Reyranella humidisoli: one gene and its partners. The protein of the gene in region 4 interacts with the protein of the main gene of each other region in a pairwise test. Links are inferred from orthologs where the notes say so. Each region holds a gene or a part of one and is shown on either strand. Other genes may lie near its edges. The genes, in order: dnaN, KQ910_RS21450, dnaE and dnaQ.

What was found.
Region 1: the proteins of dnaQ (region 4) and dnaN interact in binary tests that used the Escherichia coli proteins (3 or more experiments, as listed by UniProt). The link is inferred for Reyranella humidisoli from one-to-one orthologs.
Region 2: the proteins of dnaQ (region 4) and KQ910_RS21450 interact in binary tests that used the Escherichia coli proteins (3 or more experiments, as listed by UniProt). The link is inferred for Reyranella humidisoli from one-to-one orthologs.
Region 3: the proteins of dnaQ (region 4) and dnaE interact in binary tests that used the Escherichia coli proteins (3 or more experiments, as listed by UniProt). The link is inferred for Reyranella humidisoli from one-to-one orthologs.

What each region holds. Positions count from the first base shown.
Region 1 is NZ_JAHOPB010000001.1:1,048,098-1,055,254, forward strand. What follows is about bases 1-2,850. They hold dnaN (DNA polymerase III subunit beta), read left to right. Parts: upstream 1-791; coding sequence 792-1,910; downstream 1,911-2,850. Other genes in these bases: dnaA (chromosomal replication initiator protein DnaA), read left to right, coding at 1-579; recF (DNA replication/repair protein RecF), read left to right, coding at 1,907-2,850. In the rest of the region: more of recF, read left to right, coding at 2,851-3,112; gyrB (DNA topoisomerase (ATP-hydrolyzing) subunit B), read left to right, coding at 3,136-5,577; KQ910_RS05120 (hypothetical protein), read left to right, coding at 5,570-6,163; KQ910_RS05125 (DMT family transporter), read right to left, coding at 6,182-7,102. UniProt on the Escherichia coli protein: Confers DNA tethering and processivity to DNA polymerases and other proteins. Acts as a clamp, forming a ring around DNA (a reaction catalyzed by the clamp-loading complex) which diffuses in an ATP-independent manner freely and bidirectionally along dsDNA.
Region 2 is NZ_JAHOPB010000002.1:622,944-630,211, reverse strand. What follows is about bases 1,457-4,417. They hold KQ910_RS21450 (DNA polymerase III subunit gamma/tau), read left to right. Parts: upstream 1,457-2,037; coding sequence 2,038-3,798; downstream 3,799-4,417. Other genes in these bases: recR (recombination mediator RecR), read left to right, coding at 4,138-4,417; KQ910_RS21445 (YbaB/EbfC family nucleoid-associated protein), read left to right, coding at 3,798-4,127; KQ910_RS21460 (LLM class flavin-dependent oxidoreductase), read left to right, coding at 1,457-1,749. Outside these bases: KQ910_RS21465 (copper chaperone PCu(A)C), read left to right, coding at 59-436; more of KQ910_RS21460, read left to right, coding at 442-1,456; more of recR, read left to right, coding at 4,418-4,731; KQ910_RS21435 (DUF4126 domain-containing protein), read left to right, coding at 4,741-5,349; KQ910_RS21430 (arginyltransferase), read left to right, coding at 5,403-6,137; KQ910_RS21425 (TRAP transporter small permease subunit), read left to right, coding at 6,293-6,838; KQ910_RS21420 (TRAP transporter large permease), read left to right, coding at 6,835-7,268. UniProt on the Escherichia coli protein: Part of the beta sliding clamp loading complex, which hydrolyzes ATP to load the beta clamp onto primed DNA to form the DNA replication pre-initiation complex.
Region 3 is NZ_JAHOPB010000003.1:407,702-416,026, forward strand. What follows is about bases 1,881-5,898. They hold dnaE (DNA polymerase III subunit alpha), read right to left. Parts: upstream 5,528-5,898; coding sequence 2,081-5,527; downstream 1,881-2,080. Other genes in these bases: KQ910_RS25425 (DUF72 domain-containing protein), read right to left, coding at 1,881-2,084; KQ910_RS25435 (ABC transporter ATP-binding protein), read right to left, coding at 5,559-5,898. In the rest of the region: tsf (translation elongation factor Ts), read right to left, coding at 1-37; rpsB (30S ribosomal protein S2), read right to left, coding at 113-901; more of KQ910_RS25425, read right to left, coding at 1,065-1,880; more of KQ910_RS25435, read right to left, coding at 5,899-6,242; KQ910_RS25440 (ABC transporter permease), read right to left, coding at 6,235-7,494; KQ910_RS25445 (lipoprotein-releasing ABC transporter permease subunit), read right to left, coding at 7,487-8,325. UniProt on the Escherichia coli protein: DNA polymerase III is a complex, multichain enzyme responsible for most of the replicative synthesis in bacteria. This DNA polymerase also exhibits 3' to 5' exonuclease activity. The alpha chain is the DNA polymerase catalytic subunit.
Region 4 is NZ_JAHOPB010000001.1:1,394,242-1,401,410, forward strand. Bases 1-2,862 are described here. They hold dnaQ (DNA polymerase III subunit epsilon), read left to right. Parts: upstream 1-1,020; coding sequence 1,021-1,704; downstream 1,705-2,862. Other genes in these bases: KQ910_RS06795 (quinone oxidoreductase family protein), read left to right, coding at 1-175; coaE (dephospho-CoA kinase), read left to right, coding at 332-994; secB (protein-export chaperone SecB), read right to left, coding at 2,018-2,539; KQ910_RS06815 (gamma-glutamyl-gamma-aminobutyrate hydrolase family protein), read left to right, coding at 2,714-2,862. Outside these bases: more of KQ910_RS06815, read left to right, coding at 2,863-3,532; gtdA (gentisate 1,2-dioxygenase), read left to right, coding at 3,537-4,580; KQ910_RS06825 (class I SAM-dependent methyltransferase), read right to left, coding at 4,611-5,456; KQ910_RS06830 (LytTR family DNA-binding domain-containing protein), read right to left, coding at 5,872-6,684; KQ910_RS06835 (alpha/beta fold hydrolase), read left to right, coding at 6,804-7,169. UniProt on the Escherichia coli protein: DNA polymerase III is a complex, multichain enzyme responsible for most of the replicative synthesis in bacteria. The epsilon subunit contain the editing function and is a proofreading 3'-5' exonuclease.

The DNA of each region.
Region 1 (7,157 bases), 350 kb from region 4 along the record:
CAGGACATCGAGGAGCGCATGCGCTCGCGCCTGGGCAGCGGCCTCGTCGCGGACATCCATTCCTCGACCTACGAGCTGCGCCTGTCGATCCTGCAGACCAAGGCCGAAAATGCCCGCGTGCCGGTGCCGGTCAACGTGCTCGAGTTCCTCGCGCACAAGATCAGCACCAACATCCGCGAGCTGGAGGGCGCGCTGAACCGCGTCGTGGCGCACGGCCAGCTGATCGGCCGCGAGATCACCGTCGAGATGGCGCAGGACGTGCTGCACGACCTGCTGCGCCAGGCCGACCGCAAGGTCACGGTCGACGAGATCCAGCAGCGGGTGGCCGCGCATTACAACATCAAGCTGGCGGAGATGAGCTCGCCGCGGCGCGCCCGCTCGGTCGCCCGGCCCCGACAGGTCGCGATGTACCTCGCCAAGCAGCTCACGACGCTGAGCCTGCCCCAGATCGGCAAGCGCTTCGGCAACCGCGATCACACGACGGTCATGCACGCCGTGCGCAAGATCGAGGAACTCAAGGTTTCCGACCATTCGATCGCCGAGGACGTCGAACTCCTGAAGCGCCAGCTGCAGGGCTGAGCAGAACCACCGACACCAAATGTAGAACAGGCCCCGAATGGGGCCTGTTTTGCGTCGAACCACAGGCCCTAAATGCCTCTAGGAACAGCGAAATCGCTTCCCGCGGGCAGTCGGCGTGATATACTTTTCAACCGTTCCTGCGGCGTCTTTCGCGGCCCCGGGAACGGGCCACAAAAGAGATTTAATCCGGCCCTGACTACGGCGACCAAAACATGAAATTGACGATCGAACGGGCGGCCCTCCTGAAGGCCCTGGCCCATGTCCAGAGTGTCGTCGAGCGTCGGAACACGATCCCGATCCTGTCCAACGTGCTGATCACCGCCCAGAAGGGCCGGTTGAGCCTCGCCGCGACCGACATGGACCTCGCCATCACCGAATCGGTGGAGGCCAGCGCCTCCAAGACCGGCTCGACCACGGCGCCGGCCCACACGCTGTATGAGATCGTCCGCAAGCTGCCCGACGGCGCCCAAGTCGAGCTGGAAGCCGCTTCCGACAACAGCAGCCTGGTCATCCGGGCCGGCCGGTCGCGCTTCACCCTGCAGTGCCTGCCGCCGGCCGACTTCCCGGCGATGACCGAAGGCGACCTGCCGCACCGCTTTCAGCTTCCGGCGACAGACCTCAAGGCCATCATCGACCGGACGCGGTTCGCGATCTCCAACGAGGAGACCCGCTACTACCTGAACGGCATCTATTTCCACGCCGCGACCTCCGGGGCCACCCAGGTGCTGCGCGGCGTGGCGACCGACGGCCACCGCCTGGCCCGGGTCGAGGTGCCGCTGCCCAAGGGCGCCGGCGAGATCCCGGGCGTGATCGTGCCGCGCAAGACCGTGGGCGAGGTCCGCAAGCTGCTGGACGAAAGCGACGGCTCGGTCGACATTGAACTCTCCGACACCCGGATCCGCTTCTCCAGCGGCAACATCACCCTGGTCAGCAAGCTGATCGACGGCACCTTCCCGGACTACGAGCGGGTCATCCCGACCGGCAACGACAAGGTCCTGAACGTGCCGTGCAAGGAGTTCGCGAACGCCGTCGACCGCGTCTCGACGATCTCCACGGAGAAGTCGCGCGCCATCAAGCTGGCGGTCGCCAAGGGCATCGTCACGCTTTCGGCCACCAGCCCGGATGCCGGCAGTGCGACCGAGGAGATCGAGGTCGAGTACAAGGACACGGCCCTCGAAATCGGCTTCAACTCGCGCTACCTGCTCGACATCACCGAGCAGATCGCCGGCAGCGAAGCGCGCTTCCTGATGGCCGATGCCGGCTCGCCTACCCTGGTGCGTGACGGTGCCGACGAGAGCGCGCTCTACGTGCTCATGCCGATGCGGGTATGACGGCACAGGCCATCAGCGCCCTCGCCTACTCTTCCGACGCCGTAGCGGGCGCTGCGCCGGCACTCCTCGCCGTGCGCCAGCTTCGCCTGACCGACTTCCGCAACTACCGTCAGCTGCGCCTCGATTGCGGGATGGAGCCGGTCGTGCTGGTCGGCGAAAACGGCGCCGGCAAGACCAACCTGCTGGAGGCCCTCTCCTTCCTGGCGCCCGGCCGCGGCCTGCGCCGCGCCCGCCTCGACGAAGTCTGCCGCCGCTCGCGCAGCGAAGAGCCCCCGGCCGCCGGCTGGGCGGTCGCAGCCACCCTGGACACGCCGGAGGGCCGCGTCGCCATCGGCACCGGCCTGGAAGCCGGCCGCAGCGAGACCAGCCTGGCGCGCCGCGCCGTGCGCATCGACGGACGCCCCATGCAGAGCCAGACCGCGCTCGGCCGGCATGTCGCGGCGGTGTGGCTCACGCCGCAGCTCGACCGCCTGTTCCTCGACGGCGCGACCGAGCGACGGCGCTTCCTCGACCGGCTGGTGACGGCGCTGCACCCCGAACATGCCGGCGACGTCGCGGCCTACGAGAACGCGCAGCGCCAGCGCAGCCGCCTTCTGGGCGAGGGCAATCGCGATCCGCACTGGTTCACCGCACTAGAAGACACGATGGCCCGCCACGGCGTGGCGCTGGCGGCGGCACGCGCCGATACGGTGCAGCGACTCGATTCAGCCGCGCGGCTGGGCGTCGGCCCCTTTCCGCGCGCCTCGCTGGCGATGGCGGGCGAAGTCGACCGCTGGGTGGCCACGATGGCCGCGATCGACGTCGAGGACCGGCTGCGCGGCGAACTGGCGGCCAGCCGCCCGCGCGACGCCGAGGCCGGCACCACGTCCTGCGGGCCGCATCGCAGCGACCTCGCGGTGCGCCATCTCGACCTCGACCTGCCGGCGGCCGAGGGCTCGACCGGCCAGCAGAAGGCCGTGCTGGTCTCGATCGCGCTGGCGCATGCCAGGCTGGTGGCGCTGTCGCGCGGCCGGCCGCCGTTGCTGCTGCTCGACGAAATCGCCGCCCATCTCGATGCGGAGCGGCGCCTCGCGCTGTTCGACGAGGTGGTGGCGCTGGGCGTCCAGAGCTGGATGACCGGCACCGATGCCGAACTCTTTGCGCCGCTGGCCGGCCGCGCGCAGATCCTGCGCGTGGCAAACGGCTCGATCGCGGCGGTCTGAACTCCTTTCCGAAAGCCAGGACCATGAGCGACAACGACATCACGCCGGGCGCCGAGGACTACGGCGCCGATTCCATCAAGGTGCTGCGCGGCCTCGAAGCCGTCCGCAAGCGGCCGGGCATGTATATCGGCGACACCGACGACGGCACCGGCCTGCACCACATGGTCTACGAGATCGTGGACAACGCGATCGACGAGGCGCTGGCCGGCTATTGCGACAGGGTCGACGTGGTCCTGCACGGCGACGGTTCGGCCACGGTCCGCGACAATGGCCGCGGCGTGCCGACCGACATCCACAAGGAAGAGGGCATTTCGGCCGCCAACGTGATCTTCACGCAGCTCCATGCCGGCGGAAAATTCGACCAGAATTCCTACAAGGTCTCGGGCGGCCTGCACGGCGTTGGCGCGGCAGTGGTGAACGCCCTGTCGGAGCATCTCGACCTGCGCATCTGGCGCAACGGCAAGGAACACCACATCCGCTTCCGTCACGGCGAGCCGGAAGGCGACCTGCAGATCGTGGGCGAGGCAGACCAGGGACAGCACGGCACGGAAGTGACCTTCCTGCCCTCCACAGGGACCTTCACCAAAACCGAGTTCGACTTCGCCACGCTCGAACATCGCCTGCGCGAACTCGCCTTCCTGAACTCCGGTGTACGCGTCGTATTGACCGACGAGCGGGGCGCCGAACACAAGGTTTCGGAACTCTACTACGAGGGCGGCGTCGAGGCCTTCGCCAAGTATCTCGATCGCAACAAGTCGGTGCTGCACGACCCGCCGGTGTCGATCCGCGGCGAAAAGGAAGGCATCTCGGTCGAAGTCGCGATGCAGTGGAACGACAGCTATCACGAGACGATGCTGTGCTTCACCAACAACATCCCGCAGCGCGACGGCGGCACCCATCTCGCGGGCTTCCGCGGCGCGCTGACCCGCACGCTGAACAAGTATGCCGACGAGAGCGGCATCTCCAAGAAGGAGAAAGTCGGCCTCACCGGCGACGACATGCGCGAGGGCCTGACCTGCGTGCTGTCGGTCAAGGTGCCCGATCCCAAGTTCTCCTCGCAGACCAAGGACAAGCTGGTCTCCTCGGAAGTGCGGCCGGTCGTCGAGTCCGTCGTGGCCGACAAGTTCGGCCAGTGGCTGGAGGAACATCCCACCGAGACGAAGAAGATCCTGACCAAGGTCGTCGAGGCCGCGGCCGCCCGCGAGGCCGCGCGAAAGGCCCGCGAGCTCACCCGCCGCAAGGGCGCGCTCGACGTGAGCTCTCTGCCCGGCAAGCTGGCCGACTGCCAGGAGCGCGACCCGGCGCTGTCCGAACTCTTCATCGTCGAGGGCGATTCGGCCGGCGGCTCGGCCAAGCAGGGCCGCAACCGCGCCAACCAGGCGATCCTGCCGCTGCGCGGCAAGATCCTGAACGTCGAGCGTGCGCGCTTCGACAAGATGCTGGGCTCGGCGGAAATCGGCACTTTGATCACGGCGCTGGGCACCGGCATCGGCCACGACGACTTCAACCTCGACAAGCTGCGCTACCACAAGATCATCATCATGACGGACGCCGACGTGGACGGCTCCCACATCCGTACCCTGCTGATGACGTTCTTCTATCGCCAGATGCGCGACCTGATCGAGCGCGGCTACCTCTACATCGCCCAGCCGCCGCTGTTCAAAGCGGCCAAGGGCAAATCGGCGATCTACCTCAAGGACGAACGCGCGCTCGACGATCACCTCATCCAGACCGGTCTCGAAGGCGCCACGCTGGCGCTCGGCAGCGGCAGCGTCCTGGCCAAGGACGACCTGCGCAACACGGTGGACATCGCCCGCTCCGTCACCAATCTCGTGAAGCCGCTGGCGTTGTCGCGCCGCGTCACCAGCCAGGCCGTCATCGAGCAGGCCGCGATTGCGGGCGCTCTCAAGCCCGACGTGCTGGCCGATCCTGAACTTGCCAAGCAGACGGCCGACTACATCGCCAAGCGCCTCGATGTCGTAAGCCCGCTGCTGGAGAAGGGATGGACCGGCGAGCCGATCGCAGACGGCGGGCTGGCCTTCGTGCGCCGGCTGCGCGGCGTCACCGAGCGGCACGTGATCGATGGCCCGCTGACGCGCAGCGCCGAGGCACGCAAGCTCGACGCGCTGGCCGACGAGTTGCAGGCGGTCTACCAGAAGCCCGGCGTGTTCGCGGTGAAGGACAAGGAGACCCGGATCTCCTCGCCCACCGAGCTGTTTGCCGCCGTCCTCGAGGCCGGCCGCAAGGGGGTCACGATCCAGCGCTACAAGGGACTGGGCGAGATGAATCCCGACCAGCTCTGGGAGACCACCCTCGACCCCGAGGCGCGCACCCTGCTGCAGGTCAGGATCAACCATGTCGACGAGGCTGACGAGATCTTCTCGACCCTCATGGGCGACGTGGTCGAACCGCGCCGCGACTTCATCCAGGAGAATGCGCTGAAGGTCGCCAACCTCGATGTCTAGGATCCGCGACGTCCTGCTCGCCGCTGTGCTGCTCACCGGCCTCGCCGGAGCGGCATCCGCCCAGACCCAGTCGTCGACGCCCACGACCAATGCCGGCACCAAGCTCAATTTTGCGTCGAACCTTGGCGGCGCCACCTTCGAGCGCTCGGTCAACTATTCCGCCCCACCGGCCAACAATCCCGGCCTGGGCATGTCGTACTTCTATTCCACGCCCAAGCGGCTCGCGATCAGCGTGCAGGTGTTCGACCTCGGCCGCCGCGTGCCGTCGGGCAGCGACAATCCGACGGTGATCGGCCAGTTCAACAGCGAGCTCGCCTCGGCCGAACAGCAGTTCAAGTATGCCGGCTATACCGCCTTCCAGAAGCCGTCGGTGCCGTCGACCTGCACCTATGGCGCGGTGAGCTTTCGCTGCGTAACCTACAGCGGCGTCACCCAGGCCAACTCGCGGATCTACAGCAAGCTTCTGCTCACGGGCTTTCGCGACCATTTCATCAAGATCCGGATCGACTGGGCGCAGTCGCACCAGCAGACGGCGGCCGACGCCGAAACCTCGCTGCAGTCGTTCATCCCCGCGCTGATGCGCTGACCCGGCCGGCCCGCGCTTTCAGCGCAGGCCGAGTCTCCGAAACAATCCGACCGTCGTCATCAGCCCCAGCGTGACCAGGCAGAGGCCGCCGATCTGCAGTCCACCGGGAATCTCTCCCACGATCGGGATTCCGACCAGCACTGACAAGGCCGGCACGATGGCGGGGAACAGCACGGCGCGGCTCACGCCCAGGAAGATCACGGCCTGGCTGTAGGCGATCATGGTGATGGCTCCCTGCAGGCCGCCCTGCACCAGCCCCTGGAAGGCCAGCATGCCGAGCGGCAGCGCTTCGAGATGTGCCATGCCCATGATCCCAAGATACAGGGGCGTGGTCAGGACGAAGGACAGCACGGCCACGACCGCGGTCGCCTGCAGGGCCGGCAGGCGCCAGTGCCGCAGCAATAGCGTAAATCCCGCCCACAGCACGCTGGACGCGAAGAACAGGAGATCGCCCAGCCACGCGCGCTCGCCGGAAGGCTGGGTGAGGCCGTCCCAGCCGATCAGGAAGATGCCGGCCAGCACGATGGCGGCACCGGCCAGATGGCTGCGGCTCAATCGCTCTCGCAGGAACAGCGCGGCACCGATGGTACTGACGATGGTGACGGTCGAGGGTGCGATGACCGCGCCATGCGCCAAGGGTGCGAAGCCGTAGCCGCCGGTCTGCAGCAGCGCAAAGGGAGCGCCGCCGAGCGCCGTGAGGATGAGAGACCGGCGCAGGCCGATCCCGGCGAAGTCGCGCACGCCGTAGCGCAGGAGCAGAGGCAGCATGATCGCGCCGGCGACGACGTAGCGCGCGAAGATCATGTCGACCGCGCCGAGGCCCCCCAGAATGCCGGCACGCGCCGCCGCGAACGACAGCGATGCGCCCAGCGCCATGATCGAGCCGCACAGGAAGCCCCAATGTTCGCGCGTGACCCGTGGGGGCATGGGATCGGCCATGCAATGGCGCTAGCACGGAGTGGGCCAGCCGCGCACGAATTTTAGTGCGAACGCT
Region 2 (7,268 bases), on a different replicon or contig from region 4:
GCTTCGTCGTTCTGAGCCAAAGGAAGTTCCGGCCGCAAGCCTGGGGTCATTGCAGATCGTGAAACCCTGGGCACGCTCGTCCTCAACCCAGTCGGACATCGCTGGCGGCTTCATGACCGTGGTCAACGAAGGCGAGACCGACCGGCTGATGTCGGCCTCCTGCCCGGCCGCCACGTCGATCGAGATCCATGCCATCCGGGTCAAGGGACCGCGGCTGCAGATGCAGCCGATCGAAGGCGGCCTCGTTATTCCGCCAGCCAATCAGCAGGTCCTGAAGCCGCGCGGGTATCACCTGCTGATGCTCGGCCTCACGGCACCTCTGGTCGCCGGCGCCACGCTGCCCGTCACCCTCGTCTTCGAGAAAGCCGGCACCGTCACCGTGGATTTCGCCGTGGAAGCTTCCGGCGTCGTGGGATACGCCGCCCTGAGCGCCTGACGGCCATGCAGCCATCGGCCCGCCAGTTGCGCCTCGGTGTCTTCGTGCAGACGCCGGGCCATCACGTCGGTGGATGGCGCCATCCCGACGCCGATGCGCGCACGCCCAACCTGGCGCTGATGCAGCACATCGCCGCCACGGCCGAGGCGGCGAAATTCGACATGTTCTTCCTGGGCGACGGTTTCGCCACGGGCTACGGCGAGCACCCGTCGACCATCGGCAAGTTCGAACCGCTGGGCCTGCTCTCGGCGCTGGCCATGAGCACGACGCGGCTCGGCCTCGCCGCAACCGCCTCGACGACCTACGCCGAGCCCTATCACGTGGCCCGCGCCTTCGCTTCGCTGGATCATCTCTCGGGCGGCCGCGCGGCGTGGAACGTGGTGACGACGGCCTATTCGAAATCGAGCGCCGTGTTCGGCCGCCAGCATCCGCCGCATGCCGAGCGATACGCTATGGCCGGGGAATTCGTCGAAGCCTGCCGCCTGCTCTGGGACAGCTGGGATGACGACGCCTTCATTGCCGACAAGCATGCCGGCCTCTTCGTGCGCCCGGGTAGCCTCCACATGCCGGCTTTCGAGGGAAAGTACTTCTCGATCCAGGGCGCGCTCAACGTGCCGCGGCCGCCACAGGGCCATCCCGTCCTGATCCAGGCGGGCTCCTCCGGTCCTGGCCAGGCGCTCGCGGCGCGAATCGCCGACGTGGTGTTCACGGCCCAGAACGACCTCAGCGAGGCACAGGCCTTCTACCGCAGCGTGAAGGCGCAGCTTGCGGAGTGCGGACGGACCGCCGATGCCGCGCTGGTCATGCCGGGTGTGATGCCGGTCGTCGGCCGGACCGAGCGCGAGGCGCGGGAAATCTTCGCCGAACTGAATCGCAACATCGCTACGGCACAGGCCTTCACCGTCCTGTCGGAACGGCTGGGCGCCGACATGTCGGTGCATCCGCTCGACGGGCCGGTGCCCGCCGTGCCGGAGACCGAGCATCTCAAAAGCCGCGCGGCCCTGCTGATCCAGATGGCGCGACGGGAGAACCTCACCTTGCGTGAACTGTACCATCGGGTCGCGGCGGCGCGCGGCCATCTGCTGCCCATCGGCACGCCGAGCCAGGTCGCGGACGTGCTGGAGCGGTGGTTCCGCGAGGGCGGCGCCGACGGGTTCAATGTCATGCCGCCGTTCTTCCCCGGCCAGTTCGACGCCTTCGCCCAGTGCGTCGTGCCGATCCTGCAGGAGCGCGGACTGTTCCGCGCCGATTACACCGGCACCACATTGCGCGACCACCTGGGACTGGGGCGCCCCGCCGACCGTCGTGGTTGACAAAAGACCATTGTAAATCAATGGTTTGACTGAACTTATCCCAACCACACACTCGGCCCTTGCGCCGGACGGCCGGACTCCTGATATAACGGCCTCGAGGGGCCGATGTGGGCGGAGCAGTCGCCAACCCGGTCAGATCCGGAAGGAAGCAGCCGTAACGAATTCGCTTCGGGTCATGTCGGTCTCTCACCCGTTCCCCTGCGCGCGCCGCCGCGGAGGGCGGGCGGCCCGGGCGCGATGACCGCCGGGCCTGAATGGGGCCACGGCGCAGAATAGCGGGTGATCGCCATGGCGAAGGCCACCAAGGGCTCCGAAGACCCGGCAATCCCCTATCGCGTCCTCGCCCGGAAATACCGTCCCGTCGATTTCACGACCCTGGTCGGCCAGGAAGCCATGGTGCGCACCCTGCGCAATGCCATCGCCACCGGCCGCATCGCCCATGCCTTCATGCTCACCGGGGTGCGCGGCGTCGGCAAGACGACGACCGCGCGCATCATCGCCCGGGCGCTGAACTGCGTGGGTGCCGACGGCACAGGCGGCCCGACGGTCGATCCCTGCGGCGTCTGCGACAACTGCAAGGCCATCACCGAGGACCGCCATGTCGACGTGATCGAGATGGACGCGGCGTCCCGCACCGGCATCGACGATGTGCGCGAGTTGATCGAGGGCGTGCGCTACCGCCCGGTCTCGGCACGCTACAAGGTCTACATCATCGACGAAGTGCACATGCTGTCGGAGAAGGCCTTCAACGCGTTGCTGAAGACGCTGGAAGAGCCGCCGCCGCACGTGAAGTTCCTGTTTGCGACAACGGAGATCCGCAAAGTGCCGGTGACCGTGCTGTCGCGCTGCCAGCGCTTCGACCTGAAGCGCGTGCCGCAGGAAACGCTGGTCGAGCATTTCGGCAAGATCGCGCAGGCCGAGAAGGTCGAGATATCGCCCGAGGCGCTGGCATTGCTGGCACGCGCCGCCGACGGATCGGTGCGCGACGGCCTCTCGATGCTCGACCAGGCGATCGCCCATGGCGGCGGTGTCGTCGATGCCGCGCAGGTGCGCGACATGCTGGGCCTCGCCGACCGCAGCCGCGTGCTCGAACTGTTCGAGAAGGTGATGCGCGGCGATGCCCCCTCGGTCGTGGCCTCGCTCGGCGAGATGCACGATTCCGGCGCCGACCCCGTCGTCGTCCTGCAGGACCTGCTCGAACTCACCCACTGGGTCACGCGCCTCAAGGTGGCGCCCGAGGCCGCCGCCGCGACGGCCGACAGCGAGCGTGCCCAGGGTCTCGCCATGGCCGCCAAGCTCAGCATGGCCTCGCTGACGCGGGCCTGGACGCTTCTGCTCAAGGGCCTCCAGGAGACGCTGGCCGCACCTTCGCCGCTGCGAGCTGCCGAGATGGCGCTGATCCGTCTCTGCTACGTGGCCGACCTCCCCTCACCCGGCGACGCGATCAAGGCGCTGCAGAATGGCGGCGGCGTTCCAGCCGGCGCGGCTGCACCGATGGCACCCCGGCCCAATGGCGGCGGTGGCGGAGCCGCCGCGCGCCTCGCGACCCAGCCCGTGACCGCCGTTGCCACCCAACCGGCGATGCCAGCGCCGCGCAACTTTACCGAGGTCGTGGCGCTGTTCGAGACGAAGCGCGAGGCGCGGCTGGTGCACAGCCTGATGCACCATGTTCACGAAGTGCGCTGCGAGCCCGGCCTGATCGAATTCCGGCCCGAACCGAGGGCACCGGCCGATCTCGCGCCGCGCCTCAGCGAGCTGCTCGGCCAGTGGACCGGTCGCCGATGGATCGCGTCGGTCTCCAGCGCCGAGGGCAAGCCGACTCTCACCCAGCAGAAGACCGACAAGGCCGACGGGCTGCGCAGTTCCGCCGAGAACAACGAACTGGTCATGGCCATATTGAAGACGTTCCCCGGCGCCAAACTCGATGCCGTGCGACGCAAGGGCGAGGAGACTTCCCTGGTCTCCGGCCTGGGTGATTTCACGGCCGACGAGCCGCCTCCCGCCGAAGAATACCCCGCCGACGACGATATCCCGGAAAGCGAGTACTGATGTTCGACAAGCTCAAGGACCTTGGCGGCCTGATGCAGCAGGCCCAGCAGATGCAGCAGAAGATGCAGGACCTGCAGGTGGCGCTCGAGCGCCTGGAGATCGTGGGCTCCTCCGGCGCGGGCCTCGTCAAGGTGACGGTCAACGGCAAGAACGAGACCCGCAGGATCGAGATCGACGCCTCGCTGTTCAAGCCCGAGGACAAGGGCGTGGTCGAGGATCTGATCGTGGCGGCCGCCAACGATGCCCGCGGCAAGGTCGAGGAAACAGTCCAGGCGCAGATGCGGGACATCACCGGCGGCCTGCCGCTGCCGCCGGGCTTCAAGCTCTAGGACATCGCCGATGAACGGGCCGGAGATCGAGCGGCTGATCCAGCTCCTCGGCCGCCTGCCGGGCCTCGGACCGCGCTCGGCGCGCCGGGTGGCGCTGCATCTGCTCAAGAAGCGCGAGACCCTGATGCAGCCCCTGGGCGCGGCGCTGGCCGATGCCGCGCGCGCCATCCGCGCCTGCGGCGTCTGCGGCAACCTCGACACGATCGACCCCTGTTCGATCTGCGCCGATCCCCGCCGCGATGCCGGCCTCATCTGCGTCGTCGAGGATGTCGGAGACCTGTGGGCCATGGAGCGTGGGCGCATCTTTTCCGGCCGCTATCACGTGCTGGGCGGATCGCTGTCGGCGCTCGATGGCATCGGTCCGGAGGAACTCAATATCGGCTCGCTCGTGAGGCGCGTCGCCGCCGGTGGCGTGCGGGAGGTCATCATGGCGACCAACGCCACGGTCGATGGACAGACGACGGCCCATTACCTCGCTGAGCGGCTGGCCGAGCACGAAGTGCCCCTGACCCGCCTGGCGCACGGCGTACCGGTCGGCGGTGAACTGGACTGGCTCGACGACGGTACGCTGGCCACCGCATTCAAGGCGCGGCGCGCGCTCTAGAGATCTCGCATGAGTGCAGAAACCCTCGCCGCCATCGCCATCGCCCTGGGAGCGGGCTGGGCCAGCGGACTGAACGCATACGCCGCCGTGCTCGTCCTGGGAGGCGCACAGCGACTTGGTCTCGTGGCCCTGCCACAAGACCTCCTGGTCCTAGGCTCGCCCTGGGTGCTGGGCGTGGCGGCACTGCTGTTTGCGCTCAACTTTCTCGCCGACAAAATTCCCTATGTCGACAGCATCAACGATGCGCTGCAGACCTTCGTGCGCATTCCGGCCGGCGCCCTCCTGGCCTATGGCGCGGCGGGCGGCCTCAGCCCCGAAGTCGCGATCATCGCCGGCCTGCTGGGCGGAACGCTGGCCGCCGGCACGCATGTCGCCAAGACCGGTTCGCGGGCGCTGATCAATACATCTCCGGAGCCTTTCACCAACGTCCTCGCCTCGCTGGGCGAGGACGTCACGGTCTTCGGCGGGCTCGCGCTGGCGATCGCTCATCCGATCACTTTTTTGTGCCTGCTCGCGGTCTTCGTCCTTCTGCTCATATGGCTGCTGCCGAGGCTGTTCCGACTGGCAATGAAGCCATTTCGCCGGATGGCACGGGCTCGCCATAGACCTTCGGTTTAGGAACTGGCGCTTTCCTTCCCCGGTCCGAGGCGTACACTCGCAACCGCAATCACATGTTCATCCGCCAGAACATCCAGTCCCTTCGGTTCTTCCGCACGACGCCGGCGATGCGTTGCCCCTACCTGCCACATCGCCTGGAGACCAAGCTCGTCACCGAGTTGAGCGGACCCGATGCCATTTCCCAGCACGACACGCTGACCGACGCCGGTTTCCGCCGCTCGCACCATTTCGTCTACAAGCCGCTGTGCGACGGTTGCAGAGCCTGTGTCCCGGTCCGCATCCGGGTCCGGGATTTCGAGCCCAGCCGGGCACAGCGCCGTATCCAGCGCCGCAACGAGCATGTCCATTCAACCGAAGTGCAGGCCCTGGCGACCGGCGAGCAATTTTCGCTGTTTTCACGCTATGTGCTGACACGGCATCGCGACGGCGACATGGCGGACATGGATTTCGACGACTACCGCGCCATGGTCGAAGAAAGCCCGGTTGAGACGGCCATCATCGAATTCCGGGACGATTCGGCGGACGGCAGGCTCGTCGGATGCTGTCTCGTCGACTGGTTGTCGAGCGGCGTTTCGGCGGTCTACAGCTTCTTCGATCCCCAGGATCCGAGGCGCGGCCTCGGCACGCACATGATCCTGTGGCTCGCCGCCGCCGCGGCCCGGCGAGGCCTGCCCTATGTCTATCTCGGCTACTGGATCGCCGATTCGACCAAGATGGCCTACAAGCAGTCTTTCCGCCCGCTGGAGTTTTTCGGCCCCGATGGTTGGGTGGAGTTGCCTACAACATAGGCACTGCATCGGTGGTGGAGCGACTTGACGCACCTCGTCTGCTGAATGAACAAATGCAGCCTCTGGCCTCGCCCAGCGGACCGCGTTAATAAAGCTGGTCCGTCGGCGAGAACGGACTGCCGGCCCAATAAGAACTCGCAAGCAGGGGAGACGGGATGCGCTTGTTGCTGTCATTCAGCGCGCTGATCGACGCGTTAAACGAAAAAATAGGTGTCGTGTGCAACTGGCTTGTCCTGTTGGCCTGTGTGGTCAGCGCGGGCAACGCCATGGTGCGGTACGCCTACGACTCGAGTTCCAATGCGTGGCTCGAAGTGCAGTGGTACATGTTCGCCGTCATCGTGATGTTTGGCGCAGCCTATACGCTGAAGCGTAACGAGCATGTGCGCGTAGATATCCTCTACATGACGCTGAGCCGCCGCGGGCAGCTCTGGGTCGACATTCTCGGCGCTCTGGTCTTCCTGCTGCCGACCTGCGCCATCCTCGCGTGGCTGAGCTGGCCGTTCTTCATGCAGTCGTTCAACGTCTACGAGCACTCTTCGAACGCCGGTGGCCTCCTGCGCTGGCCGATCAAGCTGGTACTCCCCATCGGCTTCGCCCTGGTCGCCCTGCAGGGCCTTTCCGAACTCATCAAGCGCGTCGCCTTCCTCAACGGATATGCCGTCGACAGTCTTGAAGCTCACTACGAGAGGCCGACGCAATGATCCCGCTCGATTGGATGCCGCCGCTGATGTTCGGCGGCCTCGTCGTCTTCATGATCATCGGATACCCCGTTGCCTTCTCGCTCTGCGCCGTGGGTTTCTTTTTCGGGTTCCTCGCGATCGAGATGAACTACTTCACGATGGCCTTCATGCAGGCCATCCCGGGCCGTGTCTTCGGCTCGATCCTGTCGAACGAGCTGCTGCTTGCCATCCCGTTCTTCACCTTCATGGGCGCGATCCTGGAGAAATGCGGGCTGGCGGAGGACATGCTGGAGTCGATGGGCCAGCTCTTTGGCCCGGTGAAGGGTGGGTTGGGCTACTCGACCATCATCGTCGGCTTCATCCTCGGCGCGATCACCGGCACCGTGGCCGCCCAGGTCATCGCCATGGCGCTGATCACCCTGCCAGTGATGATGCGGTACAAGTACGACAT
Region 3 (8,325 bases), on a different replicon or contig from region 4:
GCAGTTCCTTGACGAGCGATGCAGTGATCTCAGCCATGTCTTGCTCCGTTTGGTACAACAAGGGCCGGTCTTCCGACCGGCCCCGTCTATTTCTCTTCGATGAGGGGCCGAATTACTCGGCCGGGGCGGCCTCGGCAGCCTGGCCCTCGACCGCCGGGATTTCATCGGCCGGCTGCTCGGCCAGTTCGCCGACGTCACCGCCGGTGGCGGCGATCTCGGCACGGATGCCGTCGAGCACCGAGCCCGCGAGCAGGTCGCAATAGAGCGACACGGCGCGGATCGCGTCGTCGTTGCCCGGAATCGGGAAATCGATGCCGTCCGGATCGGAGTTGCTGTCGACCACCGCAACGATCGGAATGCCGCGCTTGCGGGCTTCCAGGACGGCGATCGACTCCTTGTTGGTGTCGATGATGAACAGCATGTCGGGCGTCCCGCCCATTTCCTTGATGCCGCCCAGCGAGCGCTCGAGCTTCTCGCGCTCGCGCGTCAGGTCGAGCTGTTCCTTCTTGGTGAGGCCGACGACGTCGCCCTTCAGGCGCTCGTCGAGCTCGCGCAGGCGCTTGATGGACGCCGAGATGGTGTTCCAGTTCGTGATCATGCCGCCCAGCCAGCGGTGGTTCACGTAGTACTGGCCGCAGCGCTTGGCGGCGTCGGCGACGCGTTCGGCAGCCGCCGGCTTGGTGCCGACGAACAGCACGCGGCCGCCGCTCGCGACGACGTCGCGAACCTGCTTCAGCGCCTGCTCCAGCAGCGGCACGGTCTTCGTGAGATCGATGATATGGACCCCGTTGCGCACCCCGAACAGGTACGGCTTCATCTTGGGGTTCCAGCGGCGCGTGTGATGGCCGAAGTGAACGCCGGCTTCCAGCAGCTGGCGCATCGTGAATGTCGGCATGGTCATGCCGTTCTCCTTTTCCGGTTGAACCTCCGCGGGCGTCGTTCCCGGAATGGGAACACCGGAGCGAGCGCCGGGATGTCTCCCCGTCGACCGCAAACCCGCGTGCGAAGTGGCGCGTTTCTAGTGGTTTGGGCTCGAAATTGCAAGCGCCAATGAAATCAAGGCCTTAGGCGATCAGTTTGGCGATTTCCTGCGCCAGTTTGAGGAGCGAGAGCGGTGCGCTCCCCTCGGCCTTGTTGTTGGCCGTGATCCAGACCTTGCGGCCGCCCTTGTAAGCTGCGGCGGCCATCCGGGCCAGGATCAGGCGCGTTTCCCCATCCTCGTCGACCAGCCTGTCGAACGGCTCGTAGCGCTGCTTGGCGGCCTGGTAGAGGAAACCCCGGTGCAGGTTCCAGCGGACCACCAGAGGGCCCGGCTCCCCGCCGTCCAGGGCCTTGAGGGCCGCTTCCTGTCGCTCGACCTCGGGCATCCGGTCATGCAGCCCGACGCAGTAGCGCACTCCCGCCCGGCCCAGCATGCGCATCAGGCGCGGGGTGAGCAGCTCGGGATTGCGCAGCTCCAGCGCATAAAGCGGTGCCCGACCGCCCAATTCGGTTGGCAGCGCGGCAAAGAAGGCCTCCAGCCGCTCGATCAGCAGCGAGGAATCCTCGACCAGACTGCGTGGCAGCGGCGACACCTGAAAGACCAGGGGGCCGGCCTTGGCCTTGAGCCCCTCCAGGCAGGGCACCACGAACTCGCGGGTGGCGACGGCGGCATCGAGGAAGTGCGAATTGGCGACTTTCCCCCGCCCCTCCTCGTCACGCATCACGGCATCGCAGACGATGGCCGGTGCCTTGACCACGAAGCTGAAGTGCTCCGGCACCTGACTGGCGTACCGGACATAGTCGGCGGTCGAGATCGGCGCGTAGAAAGTCCGGTCGAGGCTGACCGTCCGCAGCAGCGGGATTTCAGCATAGGCCGCCAACCCCTTGCGGCTCAGCGTCACCTGCGGGTGGACGCCGTCGTAGACGAGGCCGCGCCATCCCGGAAAGAACCACGACGAGGTGCCGAGCCGGATGTCGACCGGAAGTAGCGGCGCCTCGAGCAGTGGCGAGTCCCGGGCGGGCCGGACATCGCCGGCCCCGGGCACCCGGCGCTTGGGCGGCGCTGCGGCCTCGGTTTCGAAGAGGCCGGGCTGACGGCTCAAATTTCCTCGACCTGCGAGACGCCCGGCAGGCTGCCGATCGTGTCGCGCAGGCCGCCGGCGATCGAATAGGTGCCTGGCAAGGTGACCTCGGCATCGGTCTCCTCGTTCATCGGCACGACGAGCGTCACCCGCCCTCGCCCGCGCTTTCCTTCGAGCGCCTTGCGCAGCGCTTCGAGCGCCATGGGATCGGTGATCACGATACGCAGCCCGGCCGCCGAGTTCGCGACCGCATCTTCCAGTTTCTCGACCGACTGCGCCGTGAGCTTGACCTGCTCGCCGTCGAGCCGGCCGTCGACCGAGATCAGGATCGCCTGACCTGCTTCGAGGAGATTGCGCTTGGAACTCAGAAGCTCGCTGAACATGACGCACTCGAAGGCGCCGGACTGATCGGAGCATTGCAGGAAGGCGAATCGGTTGCCTTTGGCGGAGGTGCGCTCCATGCGGTCGATGACGGTGCCGGCGAGCTTGATGCGGCCGGGCGTACCGCGCGCCAGCAATGCCGGTAGATCGGCCGCGCGGCAGACGCCCAGCCTCTGCAGGCTTTTTTCATATGACGCCAGCGGATGCGACGAGAGATAGAAGCCGATGGCGGAGAACTCGTTCTGCAGCCGCTCCATCGGCGCCCAGTCCGGCACCTTGGGCAATTGCGGGCGGCGCTGGGCGGTGTCGTCGCCGAACAGGTTGTTCTGGTCGCTGCCGCGCGACTCATGCGTCGCCTGAGAATGGCGGGTCAGCGCCTCGACGGCCGCGAAGGTCTGGGCGCGGTTCTTGTTCAACGTATCGAAGCCACCGGCCTTCACCAGGCTTTCGAGCAGCCGCTTGTTGATCACGCGCTGGTCGAGCCGCTCGGCGAAGTCGAACAGATCCTTGAAAGGGCCCTTTTCCCGACGCTCCTCGGCAAGACGGCTCATCGCCTCACGGCCGACGCCCTTGATGGCGGCCAGCGCATATCGGATCGCCTTCTTGCCGTCCTCCGTCTTCTCGACCGTGAAATCCGCCGCCGACTTGTTCACGTCCGGAGGCAGAAGCTCGACGCCGAGCTTGTCGAGGTCGCGCCGGTAGCCGTTCAGCTTCTCGACGTTGCCCATGTCGAGGGTCATCGTCGCGGCGAAGAACTCGACCGGATGGTTCGCTTTGAGATAGGCGGTCTGGTAGCAGACCAGCGCATAGGCGGCGGCATGGCTCTTGTTGAAGCCGTAGCCCGCGAACTTGTCGACCTGGTCGAAGATAGAGGAGGCCCTGTCCTTCTCGACGCCGTTCTTCTGCGCGCCCTCGACGAAGCTCGCCCGCTGCGCGTCCATCTCGGCCTGGATCTTCTTGCCCATGGCGCGGCGCAGCAGGTCCGCGCCACCCAGCGTGTAGCCGCTGAGTACCTGCGCGATCTGCATGACCTGCTCCTGGTAGATCATGATGCCGTAGGTCTCCTTCAGGATTCCTTCCAGCAGCGGATGCAGGTAGTCCGGCTCCTCCTCGCCATGCTTGCGCTTGATGTAGCTCGGGATGTTCTCCATCGGGCCCGGCCGATAGAGCGCCACGACGGCGATGATGTCCTCGAAGCGGTCGGGCTTCAGGCGGCGCAGCACGTCGCGCATGCCGTTGCCTTCCAGCTGGAACACGCCCGACCCGTCGCCGCGGCAGAGCAGCTCGAAGGTCTTGCGGTTGTCGAGAGGCAGCCTGGGAATGTCGATCTGGTCGCGCCCGATCAGGTCCCAGGCCTTCTCGATGACGGTCAGCGTCTTTAGGCCGAGGAAGTCGAACTTCACGAGGCCGGCCGTCTCGACCCATTTCATGTTGAATTGGGTGGCCGGCAGGGAATCCTGGTTGTCTGTATCGCGGAACAGCGGCACCAGCTGGTCGAGCGGCCGGTCGCCGATCACCACGCCGGCGGCATGGGTCGAGGCGTTGCGGAACAGGCCCTCGAGCTGCAGCGCGAGATCGATCAGGCGCTTGATCTCCTCGTCGGCAGTGTACTGTTCCTTCACCAGCTCCTCGGTCTCCAGCGCCTTCGCCAACGTCACCGGGTTGGCTGGATTGTTGGGCACCAGCTTGCAGATCCTGTCGACCTGCCCGTAGGGCATGCCCAGCACGCGGCCCACATCGCGCAGCACCGCGCGGGCCTGCAGCTTGCCGAAGGTGATGATCGCGGCGACGCGGTCGTGGCCGTACTCGTCGCGCACGTAGCGGATCACGCGGTCGCGCTTGTCCTGGCAGAAGTCGATGTCGAAGTCGGGCATCGACACGCGTTCGGGATTCAGGAAGCGTTCGAACAGCAGGCCCCAGCGCAGCGGATCGAGGTCGGTGATCTTGAGCGACCAGGCGACCAGCGAGCCCGCGCCCGAGCCGCGGCCGGGACCGACCGGGACGCCGTTGTCCTTGGCCCACTGGATGAAGTCGGCAACGATCAGGAAGTAGCCGGCGAAGCCCATCCGCTCGATCATGTCGAGCTCGTAGGTCAGCCGGTCCGAATACTTCTCGAAGCTGATCCCGTCGGCGAGGCGGCCGAGCTTCTGAAGTTCATCGAGGCCGGTCTTGGCGAGATCGCGCAGCGCCTCGCCCTCGGTGCGGCCCTCGAGCTTCGTGTAGCGTGGCAGGATCGGCTTGCGCGGCGCCGGCATGTAGGCGCAGCGCTGGGCGATCACCAGCGTGTTGTCGCAGGCCTCGGGAATGTCGGCGAACAGGGCGCGCATCTCGGCGGCCGACTTGAAATAATGCTCGGGCGTCAGCCTGCGCCGATTGGGATCGTCGATATGCGCGCCCTGCTCGATGCAGAGCAGCACGTCGTGCGCCTCGTACATCGACTTCTTGGGGAAGTGCACGTCGTTGGTCGCGACCAGCGGCAGGTTGCGCTCGTAGGCGAGCTCGATGAGCGGCCCCTCGATCCGGCGCTCCGTGTCCTCGCCGTGCCGCTGCAGTTCGAGGTACAGCCTGCCGTCGAACAGGCGCTGCAGCCGGTCGAGCATGTGCGCCGCCGCCGGCGTCTGGCCGGACGCCAGAAGCCGACCGACGGTGCTGCCCGCGCTCCCGGTCAGTACGATCAGCCCTGCGGTCGAGCCTTCCAGCTCGGACATCGGCAGAGCAGCCACCGATCCCATCTTGAACTCGAGATGGGCACGGCTCACCAGCCGCATCAGGTTGACGTAGCCTTCCTCGCTCTGGACCAGCAGGGTCAGCCAGTCGACGGTCGGCAGCTTATTCGCCGTCGCGACGCCGCCCTCCTCCTCGCGCCGCAGGCCGAGATCGCAGCCGACGATGGGCTGGACGCCGCCCTTGGAGGCGTATTGCGAGAACTCCAGTGCGCCGAAGAGGTTGTTGCGGTCGGTGACGGCGACCGCCGGCATCGCCTCGCCCTTGGCGAGCGAGACGATCTTGTCGACCTTGTTCGCCCCCTCGGTGAGCGAGTAGGCGGAACGAACCTTGAGATGGATGAAATCAGCGATGGCCACGGGCCATCATCGCGCCGCGGCCTGTGGACTGTCAGGCATCGAGCACGCCATCCTTGAGATGCACGGTGCGGTCCATGCGGGCCGCCAGCTCCGGATTGTGGGTCGCCACGAGGGCCGCCATGCCGGTTTCCCGGACCAGCGCCAGCAATTGCTGGAAGACCGCCTCGGCGGTCGCGGAATCGAGGTTGCCGGTCGGCTCGTCGGCCAGCAGCACGCGCGGGGCGTTCGCCACCGCGCGGGCGATCGCCACGCGCTGCTGCTCGCCGCCCGACAGACGCCCGGGCCGATGGTCGAGCCGGTCGCCCAGCCGCACCAGCCCGAGAAGCTCCGTGGCGCGTTTGCGGGCCGCCGCGCGAGAGACGCCGTTCAGCATCTGCGGCAGCATCACGTTCTCGACCGCCGAGAACTCAGGCAGCAAGTGATGGTACTGGTAGACGAAGCCCAGGTACTGGCGGCGCAGCCTGGTTCGGTCCCTGTCGGCCATCCGGACCGTCGCCTTCCCGTCGACCACGACCTCGCCTTCGTCGGGCCGTTCGAGCAGGCCCGCGATGTGCAGCAGGGTCGACTTGCCGCTGCCCGACTGGCCGACCATGGCCACGATCTCGCCGGGATGCAGGTCGACCGAGACGCCGCGCAGCACGTCGAGCCGGCGGTCGCCCTGGACGAAGGTGCGACGAATGCCCTGCAGCGAGAGCGGCTTGGTCGGTTCACTCATGTCGCAATCCTTCGACCGGTTCGACTCGGGTGGCCCGCCATGCCGGATAGGCTGCCGCGACGAGCGAGAGCATGATCGCGACCGCAATGATGAAAGCCACCTCGGTCGGATCCACGCGCACAGGCATGGAGGCAATGAAGTCGACTTCCGCCCCGGCGGTGCCGGAGCCGCCCGTGACGCTGGCCAGCGCCCGGCCGATCGCCGGCATGTTGGCGCACAGCAGCAGCCCCAGCGCCGCGCCGATGGCCGTGCCGACCACGCCGACGGCGGCGGCGGCCATGAAGAAGGCGCGCACGATGGTGCCCGGCCCCGCGCCCATCGTCCTCAGGATAGCGATGCTGCCGCGCTTCACCCGCACCAGCATTGTGAAGCTCGCGACCACGTTCATGGCAGCGACCACGACGATCAGCGTCAGGATGATGAACATCATCACGCGCTCGACCTGCAGGGCGCCGACGAATCGGGCGTTCAGGCCGAGCCAGTGCGATACGCGCAGATCCTCGCGACCGAGCGCCTGGCGTAGTTCCTGCGCGGTGCGCGGCGCTGCCGCCGGGTCCTTGAGGAACAGGTCGATCGAACTCACGGTCTCCTTGCCGTATTCGAGATCCTCCTGCAGCGCCGCCAGCGGGATGAACACGAGGCTGCTGTCGAACTCGTAGCGGCGAGTCATGAAGCTCGCGAGGATGTCGTAGTCGGTATAACGCGGCGCGATCGTGCCGCTCTGGTTGAGCTGATGCGTCACGACGGTCAGCGGCTCGCCGACCCGGACCTGCATCTGCTGCCGCAGCCGCTCGCCGATCACGAGGCCCGGTTTGGGCCCGAACTCGGCCAGATCGCCGAAGATGATGTTCTTCGAAACGATGTCGCGATTCAGCAGGTCCTCGCGCCGAACGCCGCGAAGCTGGGCGCCGCGGGTCTGGCCGTGCCCCGTCACGAGCGCCTGGCGCTCCAGGGTGAGCCGCACCGCCTCGACGCCCGGAACCTCCTTCATCCTTGCCAGCAGATCGGGCGTCGCCTGCAGGAGGCCGCCGCGGGCCGCGATCACGACATGGCCGTTCATGCCGATGATCCGGCCCAGAAGCTGCTCGCGAAAGCCACCCATCACCGAGAGAACGGCGATGAGGGTCCCGACGCCCAGCGCCACGCCGATCAGCGAGAACATCGCGATGAACGACACGAAACCCTCGCGCTGGCGCGTGGCGAGATAGCGCCAGGCCAGCCAGCGTTCGACGGCGGGCGCGCGATCACTCACGGCGGAGCCCTTCCACCGGATCGAGGCGCGCCGCCCGCAACGCGGGATAGAGCGAGGCCAGCAGCGCGAAAACCAGCGCCATGAACGCGATCCACGCGACCTCGCTCCATTCGATCCGCGAGGGCAGCTCGGCCAGCAAATAGAGAGTCTGGTCGAACAGAACGATGTCGAAGGTCCGCTGCAGCCACTGGCGGATCGCCTCGATGTTGCGGGCAAAGCTCAGCCCCAGCACGACGCCCAGGATGGTGCCGGCGCCTCCGATCGCCAGGCCGTCCAGCAGGAAGATCCGCATGATGGCGGCACGGCTCGCCCCCATGGTGCGCAGGATGGCGATATCCGCTGTCTTGGTGCGGACCAGCATGACCAGGCTCGAGACGATGTTGAAGGCCGCGACGAGGACGATCATCGTCAGGACCAGGAAGATCATGTTGGTCTGAGCCACGACGGCCGAGAAGAAACCGGCATTGGCCTGAAACCAGTCGAAGACCCAGCCCTCCGTCCCCACCGCCTGCATGAGCAGCCTGCGCGTCGCGTCCGTCGAGGCCCTGTCGGAGACGAAAACCTCGATGCCGGTGACGTTGGGCCCGAGGTTCAGCATGTGCTGCGCGTCCTGCAGCGGCGCGTAGACGAAGTTCGAATCGTAGTCGTACATGCCGGTGCAGAAGATCGCCCCGACCTTGACCGCGGCGGAACGCGGCATCACGCCGAGCGGCGTCGCGACGGAGACCGGCGACACGAGCTGGATCCTGTCTCCGACCTTGACGTTCATGAGGTCGGCGAGGCGCCGGCCGACGACCACCGTGAAATCGTCGCCGAAGCCCTTGAGGGTTC
Region 4 (7,169 bases):
CTACACCGCCACCCGCGCCGACCTCGAAGCCAGCGCCCGTTCGCTGTTCAAGATGGTGAAGAGCGGCAAGGTGAAGATCTCGATCGACCAGCACTACCCGCTGGCCGAAGCCGCGCAGGCGCACATCGACCTGGAGAGCCGCAAGACCACCGGCCAGACGGTCCTGGTTCCGTAGAGCCCAACAAAGCCTCACCCTGAGGAGCGCTCCGGAAGGAGCGCGTCTCGAAGGGTGGGCACGAGCACCGCGTCTGTTGCCCATCCTTCGAGACGGCCGCTGCGCGGCCTCCTCAGGATGAGGTAGTGGGGGCACCTTGAGACGGAAAGACTCTAGATGGTCATCGTCGGACTGACCGGTTCGATCGGCATGGGCAAATCAACCGCAGCGACAATGCTGCGGGAGATGGGCGTGCCGGTGTACGACGCCGATGCCGCCGTCCATACGCTGCAGGCACCGGGCGGCGCCGCGCTGCCTGGTATCGAGGCGGCGTTCCCCGGCGTGGTGAAGGCGGGCGTGCTCGACCGTCAGGCGTTGGGCGCACGCGTCTTCGGCAACAAGGAGGCGCTGCGCCGGCTGGAAGCGATCGTGCATCCGCTGGTCCATCGCATGCAGCGCGCCTTTTTGCGGCGCGCGGCGCTGGCCGGCGAAAAGCTCGTTGTGCTCGATATTCCGTTGCTTTTCGAGGGGCTGGGCGACCGGCGCGTCGATGCCACGCTGGTGGTGAGCGCACCGGCCTTCCTGCAGCGCCGCCGCGTCCTGGCCCGCCCCGGCATGACCGCCGACAAGTTCGAAGGCATCCTGCGCCAGCAGGTGCCGGACGCGCTCAAGCGCCGCAAGGCCAGCCTCGTGATCCCGACCGGCATGGGGCTGGCGCCGACGCGCGCCGCGCTCGGTCGGGCGGTCGCGGAGTTGCGCGGCCTGCACGGCAATTTCTGGCCGTCCAATCCGTGGCGGGAGAAATTCACAGCCCGGCTCGCGCGCGCGCGTCGCAAGTAGGCGGGCACTTGCGCTAAAAGATCGGGATGCGTGAAGTCGTCCTCGATACCGAGACCACGGGCCTCGATCCTCTCGCCGGCAACCGCGTGGTCGAGATCGGCTGTATCGAGCTGGTCAACCTCGTGGCCACCGGCCGCTCGCTGCAGCTCTACCTCAACCCCGAGATGCCGATGCCGGCCGGGGCGCAGGAAGTACACGGGCTCTCCGACGAGTTTCTGGCCGACAAGCCGCTTTTCGCCGACAAAGCCGAAGAGCTGCTCGAATTCCTGGGCGATGCTCAACTCGTCATTCACAACGCACAGTTCGACCTGGGCTTCCTGAACGCCGAACTCGCGCGCGTCGGCAAGCCGAAGCTCACGAATGACTATGTCGACACCGTCTCGATGGCGCGGCGCAAGTTTCCCGGCCAGCGCGCCAGCCTCGACTCGCTGTGCGACCGGTTCGGCATCGACAACACCAAGCGCACCAAGCACGGCGCCTTGCTCGATTCGGAACTGCTGGCGGAAGTCTATCTGGAGCTGAGCGGCGGCCGGCAGCGCGATCTCGGCCTCGCGCCGGAGATGGCCGCGGCGGGCGTCCAGGGCATCATGGCCCAGACCCTGACCCTGCGGCCGCCGCGCCCGCACACGGCAAGCGCGGCCGAACTGGCCGCGCACGCGGAATTCCTGAACAAGATCAGCGAACCGATCTGGCTCAAGGTCGAAGGCTAGAGTCTTTCCGACGTGGATTGAACTGCTGGAAATCAGGATCAATTTCTTCCCCCTTCAGAGGGGGAAGTGCCCCGTCATACGGGGCGATGGGGTCATGGGGCGTCGCAAAGCCTATGACCCCTCCGTCGACGTAAGACGTCGACACCTCCCCATTTGAATGGGGAGGCAATTCTACTTCGCTCGGGAGAAAGCTAGTTTTCCTCCGTCCGTTCGACGGAGCGCATCGCTGATGAGTAAGGATCCTTCGCTGCGCTCAGGATGACACCTCTTGTGTCATCCCGAACGAAGTGAGGGATCCTTGTCGGCGGTCGCCTCAGGCGTGGCCGACCGGGCCGGACTGGATGCCGGGCGCCTGGCCGCCATTGGCTTCGAGCTGCTGGCGATAGAGCGCCACGAAGTCGACCGGGGCGATGTTGAGCGGCGGGAAGCCGGCCTCGCGCGTGGCGTTGGCCACGATGGCGCGGGCGAACGGGAAGAGCAGGCGCGGCGTCTCGATGAAGAGCATCGGCCCCGTCGCTTCCGGCGGCAGGTCGCCCAAGGTCACCGTGCCGGCATAGATCAGCTCGAGCATGAACAGTGGCTCTTTCTCCGGCGTATGCGCGGAGGCCTCGATGGTGATCGACACCTCGAAGGTCTTGGCGTCGAACTGGCGGTTGGCCACCTGCACGTTCAGCGTGAGCTGCGGCTGCGTCTGCTCGATCAGGCTCTGCGGCGCGCGCGGGTTCTCGAAGCTGAAGTCCTTGATGTACTGGCCGTGCATGGTCAGCGGCGCGGCGGGACCGGCCTGGGCGGTCTGGCCGGAGGGCGGGGCGGACGGCGGAGGGGTGGTCGTCATGGCGCTCTTTCCGATGTTTCTGGCGAATGGACGGGGCAAATCTTGCCGCGGCGCGGCGGTACCATGCAGGGCTGCACTGCACAAGCTGCGGGCAGGTTCAGGCACCGGGCAATTGCCAAGATGCGGCGCGGCGGCGACAATGAAACCCCCGCTATTTGCACGCTCCGGCAGACTATGAATCGCTCGTCTTCGCGCCCCCTGATCGGTGTTTCGGCCTGTCTCAAGGAAAACGGACGGGGCGGCTGGCATCACACCGTGGGCGAGAAATACGTCCAGGCGGCGCTTCGCGCCGTCGGCGGCCTGCCGGTCCTGATCCCCGCCATCGGGCCGGAATTCGGCGACGACGAGCCGGGCTTCCTGGAAGCAATGGACCGCTTGCTCGACAGTCTCGACGGCGTGCTGCTGACCGGCAGCCCCTCCAACGTCGAGCCGCATCACTATGGCAAGCAGAGCCGCGAGGGCACGCTGCACGACCGGGCGCGCGATTCCACGACCCTGCCGCTGATCCGGCACACGATCGACCGCGGCGTCCCGCTGTTCGCGATCTGTCGCGGTCTTCAGGAGGTGAACGTCGCGCTGGGCGGCTCGCTGCACCAGCATGTCCACGAGGTCGAGGGCCGGCGCGATCATCGCTCGCCCAAGTCGCCGGACATGGACGTGAACTATGCGCCGACCCACGACATCGACGTGACCGAAGGCGGGATGCTGCAGCGCCTGCTGGGCGAGAAGCGCGTGCGCGTGAATTCGCTGCACGCGCAGGGCGTCGACGTGCTGGCGCCGCGCGCGCGGCTCGAAGCGACCTGCTGCGAAGACGGACAGGTCGAGGCGTTGAGCGTGCCGGATGCGCCGGGCTTCGTGCTCGCGTTGCAATGGCACCCCGAATACAAGGCGCTCGAGAATCCGGTGTCGATGAAGCTGTTCGACGCCTTCGCCGCCGCCTGCCGCGCCCGAATGATGGCTCGTTCGGGTCCATTGCTGCGCGCCGCCGAGTAGCAGCATGTCCGCGTCGACGACGGGCAACAACGCGCGGCGCGATTTCTACGAACGCATCGGCGGCCTCTCGATGGCGCCGCTGTGGGAATCGCTGCACCAGCTCGTGCCGCCGCAGCCGGCGCCGAAGTACCGGGCCGCGCACTGGGACTACGACAGGGTGCGGCCGTTCCTGATGGAATCGGGCTCGCTGATCACGGCGAAGGAAGCCGTGCGGCGCGTGCTGATCCTCGAAAACCCGGCGATGACCGGCAGCGCCTGCATCACGCCCACCCTCTATGCCGGGCTGCAGCTCATCCTGCCGGGCGAGGTTGCGCCCAGCCATCGTCACACCCAGTCGGCGCTGCGCTTCATCGTAGAAGGCGAAGGTGCCTACACCGCGGTCGATGGCGAGCGCACGATCATGCACGAGGGCGACTTCGTCATCACGCCGACCTGGACCTGGCACGATCACGGCAACGAATCGTCGAAGCCGATGGTGTGGCTCGACGGGCTCGACATCCCGCTGGTCGCGATGTTCAACGCGGGCTTTGCCGAGAACGGCGAGACCGACGAGCAGGTCGTGACGACGCCCCAAGGCACGTCCGACGCGAAGTATGCCAGCGGCCTGCTGCCGGTGGACTGGAAGCCGGCGAAGCAGACCTCGCCGATCTTCAACTATCCCTATGCGCGCACGCGCGAGGCGTTGCAGGGTCTCGCCAAGGCCGGCGCACCCGACGCCTGCCATGGCTACAAGCTGCGCTACGTCAATCCGGCGAGCGGTGGCGCGCCGATCGCCACGATGGGCACCTTCATGCAGCTCCTGCCGAAGGGTTTTACGACATCGCCCTATCGCTGCACCGACGGCACGGTCTTCTCGGTCGTCGAAGGTGACGGCGAGAGCACGATCGGCGACACGGTGATGCGCTGGAAGAAGCGCGACCATTTCGTCGTGCCGAGCTGGGCCAGGGTCGAGCATCGCGCCGCCAGCGACGCGGTCCTGTTCTCGTTCTCCGATCGCCCGATCCAGGAAAAACTCGACCTGTGGCGCGAGGATCGCGGCGGCAAGTAGCGAGATCCGACTTCCAAAGAATCCTGACGCTCACGGAATGCGAGCTGCCCGCATCATATGCCCCCCGGGACCACTTTTGGACGCGCCGGGGGGCGCGCCCAGATAGCGAACGGCCATTTGGGACATGCCGAGGTCTTCGATATCCCCGAAGCCGTATCCGCGGAGTTCCTGCGCGATCTCGTCGGGATCGAAATGACTGAGCCAGGGTTCGCCGATTTCAGCCGTATAGGCCCCGAGCGCGACAATTTCGGTCCGCTGCTCCGGCGGATAGTTCTCCAGCGGTTCGCTGTAGTCGAACACCACCTCGGATTCGGGGATGCTCGCAATGTAACGCAACGTGGCCGCTATGGCTGTTCGCCCTAGATAGGGGACGACGCCGAGCCAGATGAAGAACGCAGGGCGATCGGGATCGAAACCGGCATCACGCAGCCCGAGACCAAGATCATCGTGTTCGAAGTCGATCGCCGCAAAGATCAGAGACGCCGGAATAGCGAGGCCGACTTCGGACAGACGCTTTCGTTTCCAGGCTTGGGTCGCGGGATGATCGACCTCGAAAACCCGCAACCCCACATCCGAATGGGGATTGCGCAGCGCGAATGTATCGAAGCCGGCGCCGAGAACCACCGCCTGTCGCACGCCGCGTGACACCGCGGCGCCGAGGCAATCCTCGGCAAAACGGCTGCGCATCGCCATGAAGATGCGCATGCGCTGTTGTGCCGGGCCTGCCGATAGTCCCGCGATAATCGCGTCGGCGCCGTCACCGAGAATGGTGCGAGCGAAAGGATCGGAGAATACCTTGCCGCCCTCTAGTAACTGATGGGCGGCCCGATATCCGGCTGCGCCGAGTGCGGTCCGGCTTGGCTGTCGTTCGTTCATGGATTCACCTCTGTCTGGAGAACAAGCGATTTCGTTCGCTCACGTTGAGATCAATCATGATCCCGCGCGACAACGCTGCCTGGAGGACGAATAGATGCGAGAAGTGTTTGGTTTTGGGAAACTGGCGAAGGAAAGCCGAAAGAACAACTCTTGATCGAAACTATGTTTTGTCTACATTACTTAGGTAAAATGGCGTGATTTCTGTAGCGCGTGCATCTCCCGCGCTTCCTTCCTTTTGCTTGCCTTCCTCAAGTGCTCGCTGGCGCGGTTACAAGGCCTGCGAAGATCACTGTCGAGAGTACGGCCTCAAGCCATCAACGATCATCGTCGCCATGCCAACCTTGCGCAGCGAGGCGTAGCGCGGAGCCTGCCCCGAGGCTTTTCGAGGAAGCGCTCCGGTCGAGACGACGGCATCTTATTTTTCGAGCCAGCCCGCGTCCTTGATGCTGTCTCGATAGGTCTTGCTGACGGGGACCTTAAGTCCGTTGCGCAGAGTGAGCACGAGGCGGCCGCCCGTCCGGTCGACCGAGGCGATTGCGCCCGTCGCCACCCACCAAGACCGGTGGACCTGCTGGCCGCGCTCGGGGCCAAGCTCGGCCAGTGCGTCGCGAAGGCGCATCAACACGAGGTCGCTGCCGAGCGCTGTGTGGATGCGGAGGTAGTGATCCTCCATCTCGAGGGCCAGCAGGTCGCGGCCCAGGGCCGGCGGGACACGGCGCAGGAAGTCGGGTGAAGCCGGCGGGGACGTGGCGGCTTCCGGGAGGGCGGGCGGCGGCTGGGGCAGGGCGGCCACGCGGGCCAGTTCGGCATCGGCTTTGGCGCGCAGCCGCTGCTCGACGAACAGGCCGAACACCACGGCGATCGACGTGGTCAGCAGGGCGTTCTCGGGGAAGATGTACGGCGCCGCCCAGAGGGGAATCGGCCGGCCGAGCCAGGACTGGACGACGATGACCTCGAAGGTGCTCGGGATCGAGGCCAGCACGCCGACCAGCGCCATGCGGCCGGCGACGGGCCAGCGGTCGATCGGCTCGATGCGCCCGAACCAGGCCGCCAGGACCACGATCTGCAGCCAGCTCAGCCCGCCGATGATGCCGAAGTAGGCAATCCGCCGGCCGAGATCCATGTGCTCGTAAGTGCCGAAAGGCCCGGTGACGCCCAGGACGAGCGCGAGCCCGACGACCGCCGGCAGCTGGAATGGTAACGACCGGACGTAGGGCGATTCGCGCATCGTGAACGGATGAATGACGTCAGATCGCGAAAAACGCCAGCCTTTCCACGCAGGGAAGATGGTCCGCGAGCCGCGCGGCCCGGAAGGTGACGGCAACGCCGCTGTCTCCGGAGAACGCCATGCAGTCGCCTTTCGAAACCATCTTCCAGATCGTCACGCACACGCCTCTCTGGGTGTGGCCGCTGATGGCCCTCGTCGTCTGGCTGGGCGTCCTGGGGCTGCGGCAGCGGACCCTGCCGCTGTGGCGGCTGGCCATCCTGCCGGTCGTCGGGCTGCTCTTCTCCGTGGCCGGGATCGGACAGTTGCCTCGGCCGGCGCTGGCTTCGGTCACCTGGCTGGCAGCTCTTGCCGTCGGTCTGCCATTGGGACTGTGGCTGGGCCGCCGTCGCGCCGTGCGGCGCCTCGACGACGGCCGTCTCGAACTGGCGGGCGGCTGGTTCATGCTCGCCTTCGGCCTGTCGATCTTCGCCGTGCGCTATGCGCTG